2 regions of the Novosphingobium sp. BL-S-34 genome follow, and region 1 is predicted to be linked to the other one. Evidence: predicted binding sites of a transcription regulator. Region 1 holds the regulator's gene; the other holds the start of a gene.
What was found. The regulator LexA, encoded in region 1, represses DNA repair genes until DNA is damaged. The targets are predictions, from matches to a motif close to GTTCCNCNCTTGTTCT.
Positions count from the first base shown of each region.

Region 1 (8,002 bases):
CGACGCGGACGGCGAATCGAGGAAGCTGCGCAATGCCGTGGGCGTCGACCGGAAAGGCCGCGCGCATTTCGTGATTTCGGATGAACCGGTGTCCTTCGGCAAGCTCGCCCGGCTGTTCCGCGACAAACTCGATTGCCCCAATGCGCTGTTTCTCGACGGCAGCGTATCCTCGCTCTGGGACCCCGAGCACGGGCGCGTGGACGGCGGACCTCCGCTCGGCCCCTTGATCGTCGTCGAGAAAGCGACGAAAGGCGTTAAATGATCCTCGTCATCGACAACTACGACAGCTTCACCTGGAACCTCGTCCATTACGTGATGGAACTTGGCGCCGAAGTCGAAGTCGTCCGTAACGACGCGCTCTCCGCCGCGCAGGCCATCGACAGCGGCGCTCAGGGTTTCTTGCTGTCGCCTGGCCCCTGCACGCCCAACGAGGCAGGCATCAGCCTCGACCTCGTCGGCGCGGCTGCCGATGCCGGAAAGCCCTTGCTCGGCGTCTGTCTGGGCCACCAGTCAATCGGCCAGTACTTCGGCGGCAAAGTGGTTCGCGGCGGGCTGATGCATGGCAAGACCTCGCCGGTGACTCATGACGATACCGGCATTTTCGCAGGCATTACCTCACCTTTCACGGCGACCCGCTATCACTCGCTGATCGTCGAGGACATTCCCGAGGCGCTCAAGGTCAACGCCCGCTCGGACGATGGCCATGTCATGGGCTTCCGCCATGCCGATCTGCCCATCCATGGCGTGCAGTTCCATCCGGAAAGCATCGCCACCGAGCATGGCCATGCGATGCTGGCCAATTACCTGAGGCTCTGCGGCATCGACGCCCGGCTGCCCGCACGGATCGCGGCGTGACCTTGCAGATGACGTTGCCCGACCCGCTCCATCCCATCGAGGAAGCCGAAGCCGAGCACGCTTTCGGGCTGATCCTCGACGGCAAGGTCGATGACGATTCGATCGTCCGCTTCCTCATCGCCCTCACCGAACGGGGCGAGACTTCAGGCGAAATCGCCGGTGCTGCCCGGGCGATGCGCGCGCGCATGATCCCGATCTCGGCGCCCGGCAACGCCATCGACGTCTGCGGCACGGGCGGTGACGGCCATCACACGCTCAATGTCTCGACCGCGGTATCGCTGGTGGTCGCCGCCTGCGGCGTGCCCGTCGCCAAGCACGGCAACCGCGCCGCCAGTTCCAAGGCCGGCGCAGCCGATACGCTCGAAGCGCTGGGGCTCAACCTCGACCGCGCCGCGGAAACGGCTGAGGAAACGCTCGGCGACCTCGGCATCTGCTTCCTCTTCGCTGCCCGGCATCATCCGGCGATGGGGCGGATCATGCCGATCCGCAAGGCCATCGGCCGCCGTACGATCTTCAACCTGATGGGGCCGCTGGCAAACCCTGCAAACGTCACGCGCCAGCTCGTCGGCATTGCGCGACCAGCCTATGTGCCGATCTATGCCGAGGCATTGATGCACCTGGGCAGCACGCATTCTTTCGTCATTTCCGGCGACGAGGGGCTGGACGAACTCAGCCTCGCCGGCGGCAACGAAGTCGCCGAGATCAAGGACGGCGAGCTTTCGATGCGCCGCGTCTCGCCTGAGGATGTAGGGCTGCCCATCTCTCCAGTCGGGGCGATACGCGGCGGCGATGCGGCCCATAATGCCGATGCCCTGCGGCGACTGCTGCTGGGCGAGCATGGCGCCTATCGCGATGCCGTCCTGCTCAATGCCGCGGGCGCCCTCATCGTTGCCGGTGAGGTCGAAACCTGGCGGGAAGGCGTGGAAGAGGCTGCCGAGGCTATCGACAAGGGCTTGGCCAATGCTCTGCTCAATTGCTGGATTTCCGCGCTTCGGGCTTGAGGCGCTGCGTGTTTTCGAGGGTTACCGATGTCCGACAAGCTTACCGAGATCTGCGACACCAAGCGCATCGAAGTGCAGACGCGCAAGGGTTTCGCGACGCTGGATGACCTGGACGCCCGGTCCCGCGAACAGAGCGCACCTCGCGGCTTCGAGGCGGCCCTGCGCCGGAAGGCGAAGACCGAATTCGCCTTGATCGCGGAGATCAAGAAAGCTTCGCCTTCCAAGGGTTTGATCCGGCCTGATTTTCGCCCCACCGAACATGCCATCGCTTATGAGCGCGGCGGTGCGGCCTGCCTCTCGGTGCTGACCGACTCGCCTTACTTCCAGGGCCATGAAGATTTCCTCGTCGAGGCCCGGGCCGCTTGCTCGCTTCCGGTGATCCGCAAGGATTTCATGATCGATCCCTGGCAGGTCGCCGAGGCGCGCTCGATCGGCGCCGACGCGATCCTGATCATCATCGCCGCGCTGGACGACGTGCTTATGGCTGAAATCGAGGCTGCGGCGCGTGAGCGCGGGATGGACTGCCTGGTCGAAGTCCACAACGAAGACGAGATGGAGCGGGCGAGCCGCCTCAAGTCGCGTCTCATTGGCGTGAACAACCGTGATCTCAAGCGGTTCGCGACCGATATTTCGACGACGGAACGCCTTGCCCCGCTGGCACCCGCCGGCACCCTGCTCGTGAGCGAAAGCGGCATCAACACTCACGCCGATCTGCAACGGCTGTCGGCTTGCGGCGCCCGTACTTTCCTCGTTGGCGAGAGCCTGATGCGTCAGGCGGATATCCAAGCGGCAACCCGCCAGCTCCTCTTCGCAGATTGAGGATAGCCCGCGCTTGAGCAAGTCCCTTACTCACATCGATGCGGAAGGCTCGGCCCGCATGGTCGACGTTGGTGCCAAGGCCGCGACCCGCAGGGTCGCCGTGGCGTCCGGGCGGATCACGATGAGCGCCTCGGCCCTGGAAGCGATCCGCGCCGGCAATGCACCGAAAGGCGACGTGCTGGGAACGGCACGCATCGCGGGGATCATGGCCGCCAAGAAGACGGCGGACCTCATCCCGATGTGCCACCCGCTGACGCTGGACGCCGTGAACCTGGATTTCACGTTCGAGGACAGCGCCGTTCTGGCAATGGGCACTGCATCGCTGAGCGGCAAGACCGGGGTGGAAATGGAAGCCATTACAGCGGTTTCCGTGGCTCTGCTGACAATTTACGACATGGCCAAGGCGCTCGACAAGGGCATGGTCATCGGTGACATTCGCCTGATCGAAAAGCGTGGCGGCAAATCGGGCGACTGGAAGATCGAGACATCGTCGCGATGATCCCGCCGATCGCTCTGGAAGAGGCACAGGCCCGACTGCTTGCGCTGGTCGAGCCGCGGCCCGTCGAGCACGTCGACATCGACGGTGCGCTGGGTCGCTATCTCGCGGCTCCGTTGCTGGCACGCCGGGTCCAGCCTGCCGCCGATATCTCCGCCATGGACGGTTATGCCGTCAGCGAAGGGGACTTGTCCGGACCCTGGCAGGTGATCGGTGAAAGCGCGGCAGGGCGGCCTTTCGGTGCAGCCGTCGATCCGGGTCAAGCCGTGCGGATCTCCACCGGCGCCCTGTTGCCCGAAAATGCGCGGGCCGTGATCCTGCAGGAGGATGTCGACCGGGACGGCGATCACCTCGCCCTCACGGGAGAGGCGCCCTCACCAGGCCACAAGCACGTCCGCTTCCGCGGCATGGATTTCGCCGATGGAGCGCCGCTGCTCGCCCCCGGGGCATTGATCGGACCGGCGCAAGCCGGTCTTGCCATTTCGGCGGGCCACCGGCATCTCGCCGTCCGCCGCCGCCCCCGGCTAACCGTGATCGATAGCGGCGATGAATTGTCCGGCGATCCCGAATGCTGCGCAGCCCATCAGATACCCGCCAGCAACGGCGCCATGCTGACCGCTCTTGCGCGTAGCGTTCCCGTCGATGCAAATCGAAATGGACCAATCCCCGACGATCTGGACGCTCTGGTCGCCGCCTTCGATGCGGCCGCCGATGCCGACGTGATCGTGACGAGCGGGGGAGCGTCAGTGGGCGATCACGACCTTCTCCGGCCGGCACTGGAAAAATGGGGCGCCGAAATCGACTTCTGGCGCGTCGCGATCAAACCCGGCAAGCCGCTCATGGTCGCGACACGGCAAACGGCAGGGCGTCGTCAACTGGTGATCGGGCTTCCCGGCAATCCCGTGTCCAGCCTGGTAACCGCATATTTCTTCGTTCTTCCCGTACTGCGCGCATTTCTGGGCGCGGCGCAGCCCTTACCCCGCGCGATTGCCACCCGGCTTTCGGCACCTTTGAGGACGGGAGGGGCGCGCCGCGAATTCCTGCGGGGATCCTGGGATGGTGAGGCGGTCCATGCCCTCTCACTACAGGATAGCGGCGCCTTGTCCTCGCTTGCCGCCAGCAATGTCCTGATCGACCGGTCGGCGCATGCCCTCGCCGCTGATCGCGGTGATCCCGTTCAGGTGTTCTTGCTCCAAAATGGCGGTATTGCTTGACGATACCCTATTCGTTGCATAATTGTTCCCTCATTGTTCGCAGACAAGTTCCCTGAACGACACATCAAGTCAGCCGGGGCCGGTTCGTCGGGCGATTCAGGCCAAGTGCCACAGAACACATGAGGCTAAGCAGATGTTGACGCGCAAGCAGCACGAATTGCTCCGGTTCATTCAGGTCCGGCTTGAAGAGAGCGGCATTTCCCCCAGCTTCGAGGAAATGAAGGAAGCGCTCGATCTCAAGTCGAAGTCGGGCGTCCATCGGTTGATTTCCGCGCTGGAGGAACGTGGCTTCATCCGCCGCCTTCCCAACCGTGCCCGCGCTCTCGAAGTGCTCCGCCAGCCCGAAGACGCCACGAGCAAGCCGGCCAAGGCCGCGGCTGCGGTATCGGCGGCGCGTGGCGGCAACGCCGCACCTTCCCGTCCGGCGGCGGTCGCCAGGCCCGCCAACGACGTGATCGAAATCCCCCTTCATGGTCGTATTGCCGCGGGCGTGCCGATCGAGGCCCTGGAAGGCCAGTCTTCGCTCCCGGTGCCTGCGGCCCTGCTCGGTGCAGGCGATCACTATGCACTGGAAGTCTCAGGCGACTCGATGGTCGATGCCGGCATTCTCGACGGGGATTTCGCACTCGTAAAGCGGACCACCACGGCCAGGGATGGCGAGATCGTCGTCGCCCTTGTCCGGGGTGAGGAAGCGACGCTCAAGTATCTGCGCCGGGAAGATGGCATGGTGCGCCTCGATCCCGCGAACGCCGCTTACGAACCGCAGATCTACGGACCTGACGAAGTAGAAGTCCAGGGCAAGCTGGCAGGCCTGCTGCGCCGCTATCATTGATCCGTCTCAGGAGGGCGCCCTGTTCGCCCTCCTCAGGCCAGCGGTCGCTAATACCATCCCTTGCGTTCGATCATGGTCGGCGCAGCGGGCTTCCACCAGCCATGATTTCCTTGCCCCTCCGCCACGGTCGTCACACTGCGGCTTGCAAGATCGATAGTCAGCCCGCCCGTTCGATCCAGCATCTGGCGATCAACTTTGAGCCACTTCGGCAGGCAGGTCCTCGGCAAGCGGCGTTCGGCGATCACCACGTCGGCCCACCTGCACGCCTCGGCCAGTTGCATCTCGGGGACGATGGCCCTCCCCCGCGCGATCAACACATGCCGAGCCTCTTCGCCGTGACGTAGCTCGACGGCGCAGAAGTCCGCGTTGCATCGCGTTCCGGGCGCCGTCTGCGCATTGACCGGGACCTCTCGCGTCCCGGCAACTTCCATGAGGTTGTCCAGGGCGTAGTCGCCGGAACCGGTGCGAAGCATCACGAGCCGATGGCTCTCGGGATCGATCCAGCCCACATGGCGGCCATCGCCCGAAACCATGATGTCCGGAACCGGAATGAGCATCAAGCCGAAGAAACCGGCAGCTATAGGCAAAATCCCCCATAGCCGGATGCGACCGTCCCAAAGGCCCAGCCAGAGGCCTCCAACGACAAACAACGAAAAATGCCACCCACTCATCGTGGGCATCACCCGAACGGCTCCCGGTTCCGCGGCTATGAAGCGGGCGATGGCCAACAGGGCGTCGATAGCGTGGTTCGCCAGCCACCACACCGGACCTCCAAGCCCAACCACATCGAGCAGCAGCGCCAGGGCGACGAAAGGCATGATGACCAGCGTCGTCAAAGGGATCGCGATCACATTGGCGACAGAACCGTAGAGGCCGGCACGATGGAAATGGAACAGGGCGATGGGCATCAACGCCAATTCGATCGCTATGCCGGTGATCAGGATCATCGTGAGGTTGCGCATGGCCTTGAACGGCCAGGCCTCTTCCCGGGGTGCCAACCAGCGCTTCAGCGGCTCTGCATTGCCGAGTGCCACCAAAACCATCACCGCCGCGAAGCTCATCTGGAAGCTGGGACCAACGACCGACTCGGGCCAGATGACCAGCACGATGACAGCCGCCACCGCCAGCAAGCGCATGGACAGCGCTTCACGGCCCCATGCCATGGCAGCGAGAACGAGCAGAGCGCCCAGGAAAGCCCGCATGGTAGGCACCTGCGAGCCGCTCAGCAGCGTGTAACCCAGCCCCGCGGCCGCACCGCATGTTGCGGCCAATATCGGCAGGCGGACCCTCAGGGCCAGTGCCGGGAAAAGGGCCAGAAGGCGCAATACGACGAAATAGACGCAGCCGATCACGGCACTCACGTGAAGTCCGCTGATCGACAGAAGGTGAGCCAGGCCCGCATCGCGCATGGCCTGGGCATCACCCTGGCCGATCGCGCCCATGTCTCCGGTCGTCAGCGCTGCCGCGATACCGCCCGGCGACCCCGCGAGATGCGTCGTTATATGACGGGACAACGCGGCACGCTGGTCGGCGAGCCAATCGCCTCCACGCCCGAGCGATATCACTTCGACCGGCGATGTAATCGAGCCCGTGGCCGACAGGCCTGAAAACCAGGCCGCGCGCGCAAAATCGTATCCTCCAGGGAACATGGGTGATGCCGGAGGGGTAAGTCGGCCGCGGAACCGAATGACCGCACCGGTGCTCAGCGGCTGTTCCCGCAGTGCGGCCGGCAGATTGACCCGGACCTTGATGGACCGCCCGCTTCGTGGCTCTTGCAACGCCAGTGTCAGCCGATCCCGCTGCAGCGCCGGCTGCTCTTCGAGCGACAGGACCCGGGCCGTGAAGATGCCCGACATGTTTCGCTCTATGGCCGGTTGCCCGACGATTTCCGACCGGGTCCAGATCGATAGGCACCCCGCCAGGACGACCAGCGATAGCGAAAGGATCGCCTGTCTGATATAAGGAAACCGAGCCGATCCGACGTGCCAGTTCAATGCGAATAATGCAATCGAGACGCATACTACGCAAAGGGCTACCCATGTCGCTGCAGACGACAGGAAAAACCAAGCAATTGCGCCAGTTCCAAAGGCCACGGCCAGCCACGGCGCTCTGGTGAAACTGCAGTTCGAAAGAAAACACTCGACACCCGCCAAACCGCTCGACAAGTGGCTCTTGCTGATCCATGGGCGATGCTGCAATGCAGCGCCTCCGGCTAAAACCGGACGCTCGAAATCAACCGTCGTGGCGGCGTGGCTGGCCATGGCGAGCATAGGACAGGAAGGTTATTAGAATGGCAAGCGGCAGTGCATCGAGCGGAGCGGCGGCAAGCAAGGCCGTCGTCACGCGCTTTGCCCCCTCGCCCACGGGTTATCTCCATATCGGAGGCGCTCGTACCGCTCTCTTCAACTGGCTCTTCGCCCGTCACCACGGCGGCAAGTATCTGCTTCGCATCGAGGACACCGACCGCGCGCGCTCGACCGAGCCGGCGATCGAGGCGATCTTCGACGGACTGACCTGGCTCGGCCTCGATGGCGACGAACCGGCGGTGTTCCAGTTCGCCCGTTCGGACCGCCATGCTGAAGTGGCCGCCGATCTGTTGGCTAACGGCCACGCCTATCGCTGCTACCTCACGACCGAGGAACTCGCCGAACGCCGCCAGAAGGCGCAGGAAGAACGCCGCCCATTCCGCATCGACAGCGAATGGCGCGATGCCGATCCCTCGACCTGGCCCGCCGACAAGTCCTACGTCGTGCGCGTCAAGGCGCCGCGTGACGGCGAGACGACG
Region 1 is NZ_CM166472.1:411,128-419,129, reverse strand. Features, by position in the region: gene AC1VV3_RS01960 (phosphodiester glycosidase family protein) at 1-262, shown strand, start outside; gene AC1VV3_RS01955 (anthranilate synthase component II) at 259-855, shown strand; gene trpD (anthranilate phosphoribosyltransferase) at 864-1,856, shown strand; gene trpC (indole-3-glycerol phosphate synthase TrpC) at 1,884-2,675, shown strand; gene moaC (cyclic pyranopterin monophosphate synthase MoaC) at 2,689-3,174, shown strand; gene AC1VV3_RS01935 (molybdopterin molybdotransferase MoeA) at 3,171-4,385, shown strand; gene lexA (transcriptional repressor LexA) at 4,519-5,217, shown strand; gene AC1VV3_RS01925 (ComEC/Rec2 family competence protein) at 5,265-7,478, opposite strand; gene gltX (glutamate--tRNA ligase) at 7,508-8,002, shown strand, end outside.

Region 2 (8,002 bases), on a different replicon from region 1:
CCCCGGAGCGGATACACCTGATCTCTTGCGCCTCTCGATTTCCTCGTTCCAGGTAGCCATGCTTTCAGGGGACGTGTCGAACGGCGTCAGCGAACCATCGGTGCCGATACCGACATGATCCTCCCCGCAGACCCTCAAGGCGTGGTCGAGATGCGCGATGTACGCGGCGATATCGGGCTGTTCGGGGTAGGGAACGAGAAAGCTCAGCTCGTATATGCCGACGACTCCACCATTCTTGGCTAGCGTACGAAGCAGAGCATCCGATTTATTGCGGGGGTGACTGTGCACTGCAGCGCAGGCTGCGTGGGTTACGAGTACCGGGACGCGGGATGCGGAGATGGCTGCGAAGCTGGTCGCTTCGTCGCAGTGGCTGATGTCGATCGACACGCCAAGTGCGTTCATCCTCGCGACCGCCTCGTGCCCGAGCCGCGTCAGGCCCTTCGGGTTCTTGGCCAGCACCCCAGAGCCGAATGGGGTCTCCCGGTTGTAGGTTAGACCCATCACGAGCACGCCGGCCTGCCGGAAGTGGTCGATGTTTTCGATCTTGCCCTCGAGCATCTCTCCGGCCTCGAAGGAAAAGATGATGCCCACTTTTCCGGTCCGCTTGGCTTCACCGAAGTCGGAGAAAGACCGAATGCGCGTAAATAGCTGCGGGTTTTTATCTATGGCCTTGGCGATATCGGCGATATCGACATCGGTCTGTGCCTTGTCGAGATTTCCGCTTCCTCCAAGCGTCATCTTGAGGGCGGTGAGACCCGAGGAGCGGACGAGCGCGGCATATGCATCGTCGAGAGGGGCGTCCGGATCAAGGGGAGGCATCAAGTTGCCGTCGATGAGCAACCCTCCGGTTGCAACCTGCGCGCCTTTGGCGGCTTCGGCAAAGGCGTGTACGGGCGCGAATGCCGCGGCGGAGAATGCCGCTCCGGCAAAGCCAAGAATTTGACGACGATCCATTTCTTCCTCCCGATTGCGCGGCCCGACTTGGCGGAAGGGTATCGCTTCGCGCAATTCAACTTCGACCGGCGGCGTTCTGGATCGACGGAACGGATTTCGAGATTTCGTCCGTAATCGCTCAGCCACCGGGGGGACCGGCGTCCATCGCTGATGTTGGAAGTGCTATCCGAGCAAAGGTGCGGGACCTGACGGGCGGATATCCGGGCGTGCGGACCTGATAGATGCTATCATATGTGTTGCATAATGTAAGATCGGCGCATGACCGGTCTACGGTTTCGGCTTTCGACTGGCTACCATGTTCGGCCGGATGCGAAGCAGAAGCCATTGCTTGGGTAGTTTGCTTGCGCTCGTCAAGGATTTCAGGGCGGCTTGGGGAGAGGGTGATTTAAGAGGCGTTAAAACGGAAGGGCAGGGGAGGGCTGCGGCGTCTCTCGGCTGGGCGCTTCGCCTACGCAGCCGGGCGGTGCGGCTCTGACGGTTCCTTTTGACAATGAGGAGCCGCGGACCGATTAGCGGTACCGGGCGAAAAGTGGATTAGAGAACCACGGTTTTGCGATCGACGAACCAATCGCCTTCATGCCTTGGGGGCGCTGTGGTTTCCTGAGTTTCGACCGTCGTCGAACAGCGGGCCCCAGCGAGGGACGTTGGGCTTCGGCGCACGCGTCCAGAGGCCGTCCCGGCGCTGTGCCCTCATGGCTCCGGGGAATGGGCCCGTGCGGCGCCTGCGCTATGCGTTTGGGATCTGTGCCCGGGAGCTGTGTCCTCAGGGCTTCACGGCAAGAAGGCTAACGGCATTGGGACTATGTGCCATTTCGGCTTGGGCGCGGCGTACCATGGAGTAGGGATCAACCCAGCTCCAAGAGTGCTCGCAATGCGCTTGCCTCTCCCGGCTCTTTGACGGGATAAGCCGTATAGAATTACCGTGCCGCTTCCTTCCGGCCAAGGACCTTGGCTGACGCAAGGCTCCACAGGGCATTCGACGATCCGAGGAACAGCGTATGGTTGGGCTCGAGCAGCGCGAGGCATGTATCGACCTGCCTGCGATGGAGGGCTTTCACTCCTGCCAAGTCTATCACCATTTCACGTGGCGGCGCTTCCGGTTGTGCCGCTGCCGCCAGGCCCCCCGTCTCCCTCGGAATTATGCGCGAAGCTGCAAAGGTGCCGCGCTTGGTGCGTGGCCGTGCCGCTTCTCCGAGGCCATCGATCGCGATGTCCTACTTTCTTACCGAAGGCACGGAGTGGACTTCGAACAGCGCTGGTTCGGCCCGCTTAACCTTGTCGACCGTTACGGACCACTTTCGGTCGGCGAAATCGCATCGTCGCGGGGAAGCGCGCACGCCGCTGTCGTTCAGGCAAAAGTGTCTCGGGATCGCCCGGCTTCGTTTCACTGGAAGCGGACGAAGCTGACCGTCGGCGACGAACGATCTACCTCACTGCAAGCGGCAAGGCGTTGGTCACGGCTCTACGACCTCTTTGGCATCAGCGGCGCGAGCGTTCGGTGATGAAACAGGAAGTCTCGCCAAGGCGATCGATGGTCTCGATGACGCGCTCGCCCGCGAAGCTTTTCTTGAACGGATCGCCGAGTGAAGCGCGCCGACAAACCGCTGTCGGGGGGGTAACCTTGGCCGCACTGAATTCAGCCCCGTGGGCCGGCGTCAGCAGATGGCCTTGTCTATGAGTTCATCGTCGACTGCCACTTGTCCATCGAGCATGAGCATGGCGAGACCGTGGACAAGCGCCCAGGCCTGTACCGCCTGAACCTCCGGCTTGCCGCCACCGCGCGCAGCGGCAGCGGCGGCGTTGGCCTGCAGTAGATCGTGCGCCTCGGAACCAAGGTCGCTCTTCACGCCGCCGACCAGAAGCGCTGGTGAGGCAAAGATGAGGCGGAAGAGTGCCGGATTGGCCAGCGCGAAGCGGACATAGGCACGGCCAGTTTCCCTGAAACCGGCGGCGCCGCCACCGACGGCCTCCGAGGCGGTCCGCTGCGCCGCGCCCAGCTGCGCAAGGCCCTCAAGCGCCAGGGCCGTCATCAGCGCTTCCTTGTCCGGGAAGTGGCGGTAGACCGAAGTGGCGCTCACCCCGACCGCACGTGCGAGTTCGCGAAGGGACAGCGAATCGGCATCGCGTTCGCCGAGCATCCGCAACCCTTCCGAGATCAGGCTTTGGCGCAGATCACCATGATGGTAAGGCTTTTTTTCGATGTTGACACTGTTACTATTTCTGCTCATGATAACAGCGTAAACATTGGAGGTGATCATGGGAAGCCCTATCGAAACCTTGATCCGCGATACCGTCGCCAAAGGGGTGGAAACACTCGCAGCCTTCAACCGCAAGCGATTGGCTGCGCCGGTTAACGGCAATCCATTCCTCACCGGTATTCACGCACCGATGAAGGAGGAATTGACGCTGCTCGAACTGGCGGTGACGGGTACCATTCCGTCGGGTTTGAACGGTCGCTACCTGCGCATCGGACCCAATCCTGTCGAACCCGATCCGGCGTCCTATCATTGGTTCATCGGTGACGGCATGGTGCATGGTCTTGCCATCGAGGACGGCAAGGCTCTGTGGTATCGCAATCGCTGGATCCGTTCCACCGCCGTTGCCAAGGCGCTCGGGACGACACCTGCGCCGGGACCCCGGCACCGGTTCGATACGGTGAACACGAATGTGACCGAGATCGCCGGCCGAACGTTTGCGCTGGTGGAGGGCGGCAGTTTTCCCGTCGAACTAGGCGAGGATCTGGATGACCAGACCTACAATCCCTTCGACGGATCCTTGAAAGGCAGCTTCACCGCTCATCCCCATCGCGATCCCTGCACGGGCGAGAACCACGCGATCTGCTATGATGGCCGCGACCCGGGCACGATCCGCCATGTCGTGATCAGTGACGCCGGCACGGTCATTCGCGAAGAGCCGATTTCGGTGCAGCATGGGCCGATGATCCACGACTGCGCGATTACGAGGCGCTTTGTGGTAATCCTCGACTTGCCGGTCACCTTCTCCATGAAGACGCTAATCGAAGGTCATGGCTTCCCATACCGTTGGAATTCCAGTCATCAGGCCCGCGTGGGGCTTATGCCTCGCAGCGGCACCCAGGACGATATCATCTGGTGTCCAGTGGCCCCTGGCTACGCATTTCACGTCGCCAACGCGTATGACGCGCCCAGTGGTGAAGTCGTCATCGACCTGTGCGTCTACGAGAGCATGTTCGATGACGGCGCGGCAGGGCCGAGTTCGCGCTGCCGCGGCTTGGAGCGTTGGACGGTCGATCCGGCGAGCCGAAGCGTCAACGTTCAGACGCTGGACACCGCCGCGCAGGAGTTTCCGCGGATCGACGAGCGTTTCTTCGGCCAGCCTCACCGCTTCACCTGGAGCATCGCAACCCCGCAAATTCCGCACAGACAGTTCATCGGCGCCACCCGCATTCTCGCTCACGATGTCTTGACCGGTGACCATGAGGTCCACGACTTCGGCCCGGGCCGCTTCCCCGGCGAATTCGTCTTCGTTCCGCAGAGTGCCGAGGCGCCTGAAGGACACGGCTGGCTCATCGGCCTGGTCGTCGATCTGCCTAAAGAGAAGACGGATCTCGTGATTCTCGATGCCCGCCGTTTCGCCGAGCCGCCGGTTGCCAGCATTCATCTTCCGCATCGGATACCGCCAGGATTTCACGGTAACTGGATTGGCGAAGGCGCTGCGCAGTGAGCACCGCCTGTCCCCCAGATCGATCGAGCAGAGCCTCATGAACCGCACAAGAATTTCGGACTGGATCCGCCGCCGTGGGCCTGCATTCGCGCTCGACTGCGCGGTCAATATCGCGGCTCCGCTGGCGATCTATCATCAGACACGGGACCCCTGGGGCGAAATCAATGCCTTGCTGGTGTCCTCGATACCGCCGCTGCTATGGGGCATCGGCAGCTTCCTGCGCAGCCGCCGGGTCGATGCCCTTTCAGTGCTTGCAGTGGCCGGCATCGCCCTTTCGACCCTTGCCTTTTTTGGGGGCGGATCGGCACAGATGCTGCAGCTGCGCGAGAAACTGGTGACGCTCGTAATCGCCCTTGCCTTCCTGGGCTCGGCGGCCATCGGCAAACCCCTGATCTATCCGCTTGCCCGCGCGACAATGGCGCGCCAATCGGAGCAGGCCCTGGCGGAATTCGATGCCAAGGGTAAGGATGCATTGGTGCGCCGCACGGTGATGGTGATGACGCTGGTCTGGGGGATCGGCCTGCTGGCGGACTTTGCCGTCTCGGTGGCTCTGATCTATCTGCTCACGATCGAGCAGTACCTCGTGGTGGGACCGATCCTCGGCTATGTCGCGGTAGGGGGCATGATAATCTGGACGGTCCTTTACCGTCGTTCTCGTACCCGGCACGCCGATGCCGTTCGCGCCAAAGCGGCCGCCAGCGCAACCATGGACGATAACGATTGCCCTCAGCCAGAACCTACCTGACGCAGTTAGCCCCGTCCGCTCTGCTTTCAAACAAAGTCGGTTTCGACGGGGCTTGGGATCCGGGCGGCGTTCCAGGCGTGCGTGAACCTTGCAGGCGCTCGGGGCTTCCAACTCGGGGGCCACAATAGAGGAATTAAGCTTTCAAGGCCTGATACAGCCATGTCGCCGCCAAAATTCGGCACATTCGCAAACCAGAGAATATGGCCTTTGTACCGATATCGTCGCAGCAGATTGGGCTGGCTTATATGGTTGAAAGCGCAATTTTAGCCATCCAATAACCGAGACATGTGGCGCGTCGCAGTCGCACCGCGATTGCTCTGCGATTGCGCAGGTTTGCGTGACGTTACTCCCGTGAAGTGGAATTCGCAGGTAATCTTATTAAAATAGAATACTTATTAGGGCGTAGCTCGCGCTTCTGGCCGCCCATGCAAAAAATGCGTCCATGTCGACGTGGATAATTTTTCTGATGGCTGAATCGCCCATGGTGCGAGCGTATCACGATCAGAACAAATATCGAACAAAAGGAATCGGTTGGTAGGTCATCAAGGCATCTGCCTGGCCGTCGTTACACAGCTCTATCCACAGGCTTGTCCCGGAGCAGGTAGGTTCCTCGCATCGCAAACGCCTTGACCCTGCCGCCCGCCGAGTGAGAACATAGTGGGAACACAGCCTGATTCTCGAGATTGTCCATGCAGCCGGTATCACCATCGACCTTGCCCAGCCTCGAGCATCTGCGCACCCTGGCGTCTCCGCTTGCGGAGTTTCGCACGGTGCCGTTCGGCCTCGAGGATCTCGACGGCCGATTGATGGGCGCAGGCCTGCGCGCCGGCGCTCTGCACGAAGCTGCAGCGCTCACCTGCTCGCTTGTCGACGATGCTGCCGCCACCTTGTTTTTTGCGGGAATAGCAGCGCGTGAGGCTCGCTCTGCAGCGGCGCCGGTACTGTGGATCAGCTGCCGTAACGATCTTTATGCACCCGGCCTGGAACAGGCCGGACTTCGCGCGGCTGACGTCATCCATGCGCAGCCGCGCGATGAAGCTGCGCTGCTTGCCGTCGCCGAGGACGCGGTTCGGGACGGCACCCCGGCGGCGGTGGTTGCTGAGGCCAGCAAGGTATCGATGGTGGCGACGCGCCGCCTGCAGCTGGCGGCGGCAGAAGCCGATATCCCGGTGCTGCTGCTGCGGCGTCACCGCGGGCGTAACCGGGATCCGCTCGGCGAACCTTCGGCAGCCTGGACGCGCTGGCGCATTGCCAGTGCGCCGTCCGAGCGGCTCGGTGTCCCAGGCGTCGGCCGGCGCCGCTGGCTTGTCGAACTCGCCCGCCAGCGCGGCGGCGAGGGTTTTTCCCTGATCTTGGAGGGATGCGATGAGACGGGCCGTCTCGCTGTTCCTGCCGTACCTGGCCATCGAACGGCTGAGACGGCAGGACTGGTTCGCCGCTCCGCGGCCTGAACCCCGCGCGCTCCAGCTTCCCGTCGATGACAACCCCGGTGCTTGCTCTGTCCCGCGTGGCGGCGGGTGGCGGCCCGGTGCGCGTTGGGCGCGGGCAGAAGGGCAGGGCGGGGAGGGCGGACAGTCACGCACGCGCGGCGATGTCGTGCGGGAGATCGCCGCGTTGCCGCTGCACGCGCAGCCCCCCATGCGCGAGCTTGGCCGGCGCTCGGAAGCCGCCGAGCATCCCTTCAAGCGCCCGGCGCCCCCGTCGTCCGGCGAAGCCGTCATTGTTCCTTATGGCGCAGCGGAGCCGCTGGCACTCATCGGCAAGGTCGGCCGCCGGGACGAGATCGTCGCGGCGTGCCCGGCAGCGCGCGCGCTCGGGATCCGGGTCGGTATGGCTGCGACCCATGCCCGTGCCCTGGTCTCCGATCTCGATTTCCGCCCTGCCGAGCCGGGTGCCGACGCAACGCTGCTCGATCGGCTCGCCTTGTTCGGGATCCGCCGGTGGTCGCCGATCGTCGCCGTCTCGCCGCCGGATGGCATCTGTCTGGATCTAACCGGCGCGGCGCACTTGCATGGCGGCGAGGCGCGCTTTTGCCGCCGGCTTCAGGCCTTCTGCCGCCGCGCCGGGTTCACGGCGCGGATCGCGATCGCTGATACCCTGGGTGCTGCCCATGCGCTCGCGCGCTACGGCCGCGAGGATATCGTCATCTCCCCGCCGGGCGGCGTGCTGCGCGCCTTATCACCGCTGCCGGTGGCGGCGCTGCGGCTCGAGGAAACCGCGCTGGGTGCAGCGCGCAAGTTCGGGTTCGAGACGATCGCCGACCTGCTCCCTGTCGCGCGCGGTCCGCTTGCGCGACGCCTCGGCATGGCCGCGATCGAGCGGCTCGATCAGGCGCTGGGCGGCAAGGCGGAGCCGATCACGCCGCGCGAGGATGTCGTTGTTCCTGTGGTCGAGCGCCGCCTGCTCGAGCCTATCGGCACTGCCGAGGCGATCGCGCAGGTCATGCAGGACCTCTTGGCCGACATGGCCCAGCTGCTCCAAAGCAGGGGGCTTGGCGCCCGTTCACTGCGCCTGATCGCGCTGCGGATCGACGGCGGCGAGGAGACCGTCGCCATCGGCACCTCGCGGCCGACGCGCGAAGCCGCCCATCTGCTGCGCTTA
Region 2 is NZ_JBXEPV010000003.1:429,419-437,420, reverse strand. Features, by position in the region: gene AC1VV3_RS24805 (dipeptidase) at 1-954, opposite strand, end outside; gene AC1VV3_RS24800 (hypothetical protein) at 2,193-2,456, shown strand; gene AC1VV3_RS24795 (TetR/AcrR family transcriptional regulator) at 2,610-3,182, opposite strand; gene AC1VV3_RS24790 (8'-apo-carotenoid 13,14-cleaving dioxygenase) at 3,205-4,656, shown strand; gene AC1VV3_RS24785 (VC0807 family protein) at 4,634-5,401, shown strand; gene AC1VV3_RS24780 (ImuA family protein) at 6,091-6,852, shown strand; gene AC1VV3_RS24775 (Y-family DNA polymerase) at 7,040-8,002, shown strand, end outside.
Region 2: the regulator LexA is predicted to act here: its motif matches at 5,905-5,920, upstream of AC1VV3_RS24780 (ImuA family protein).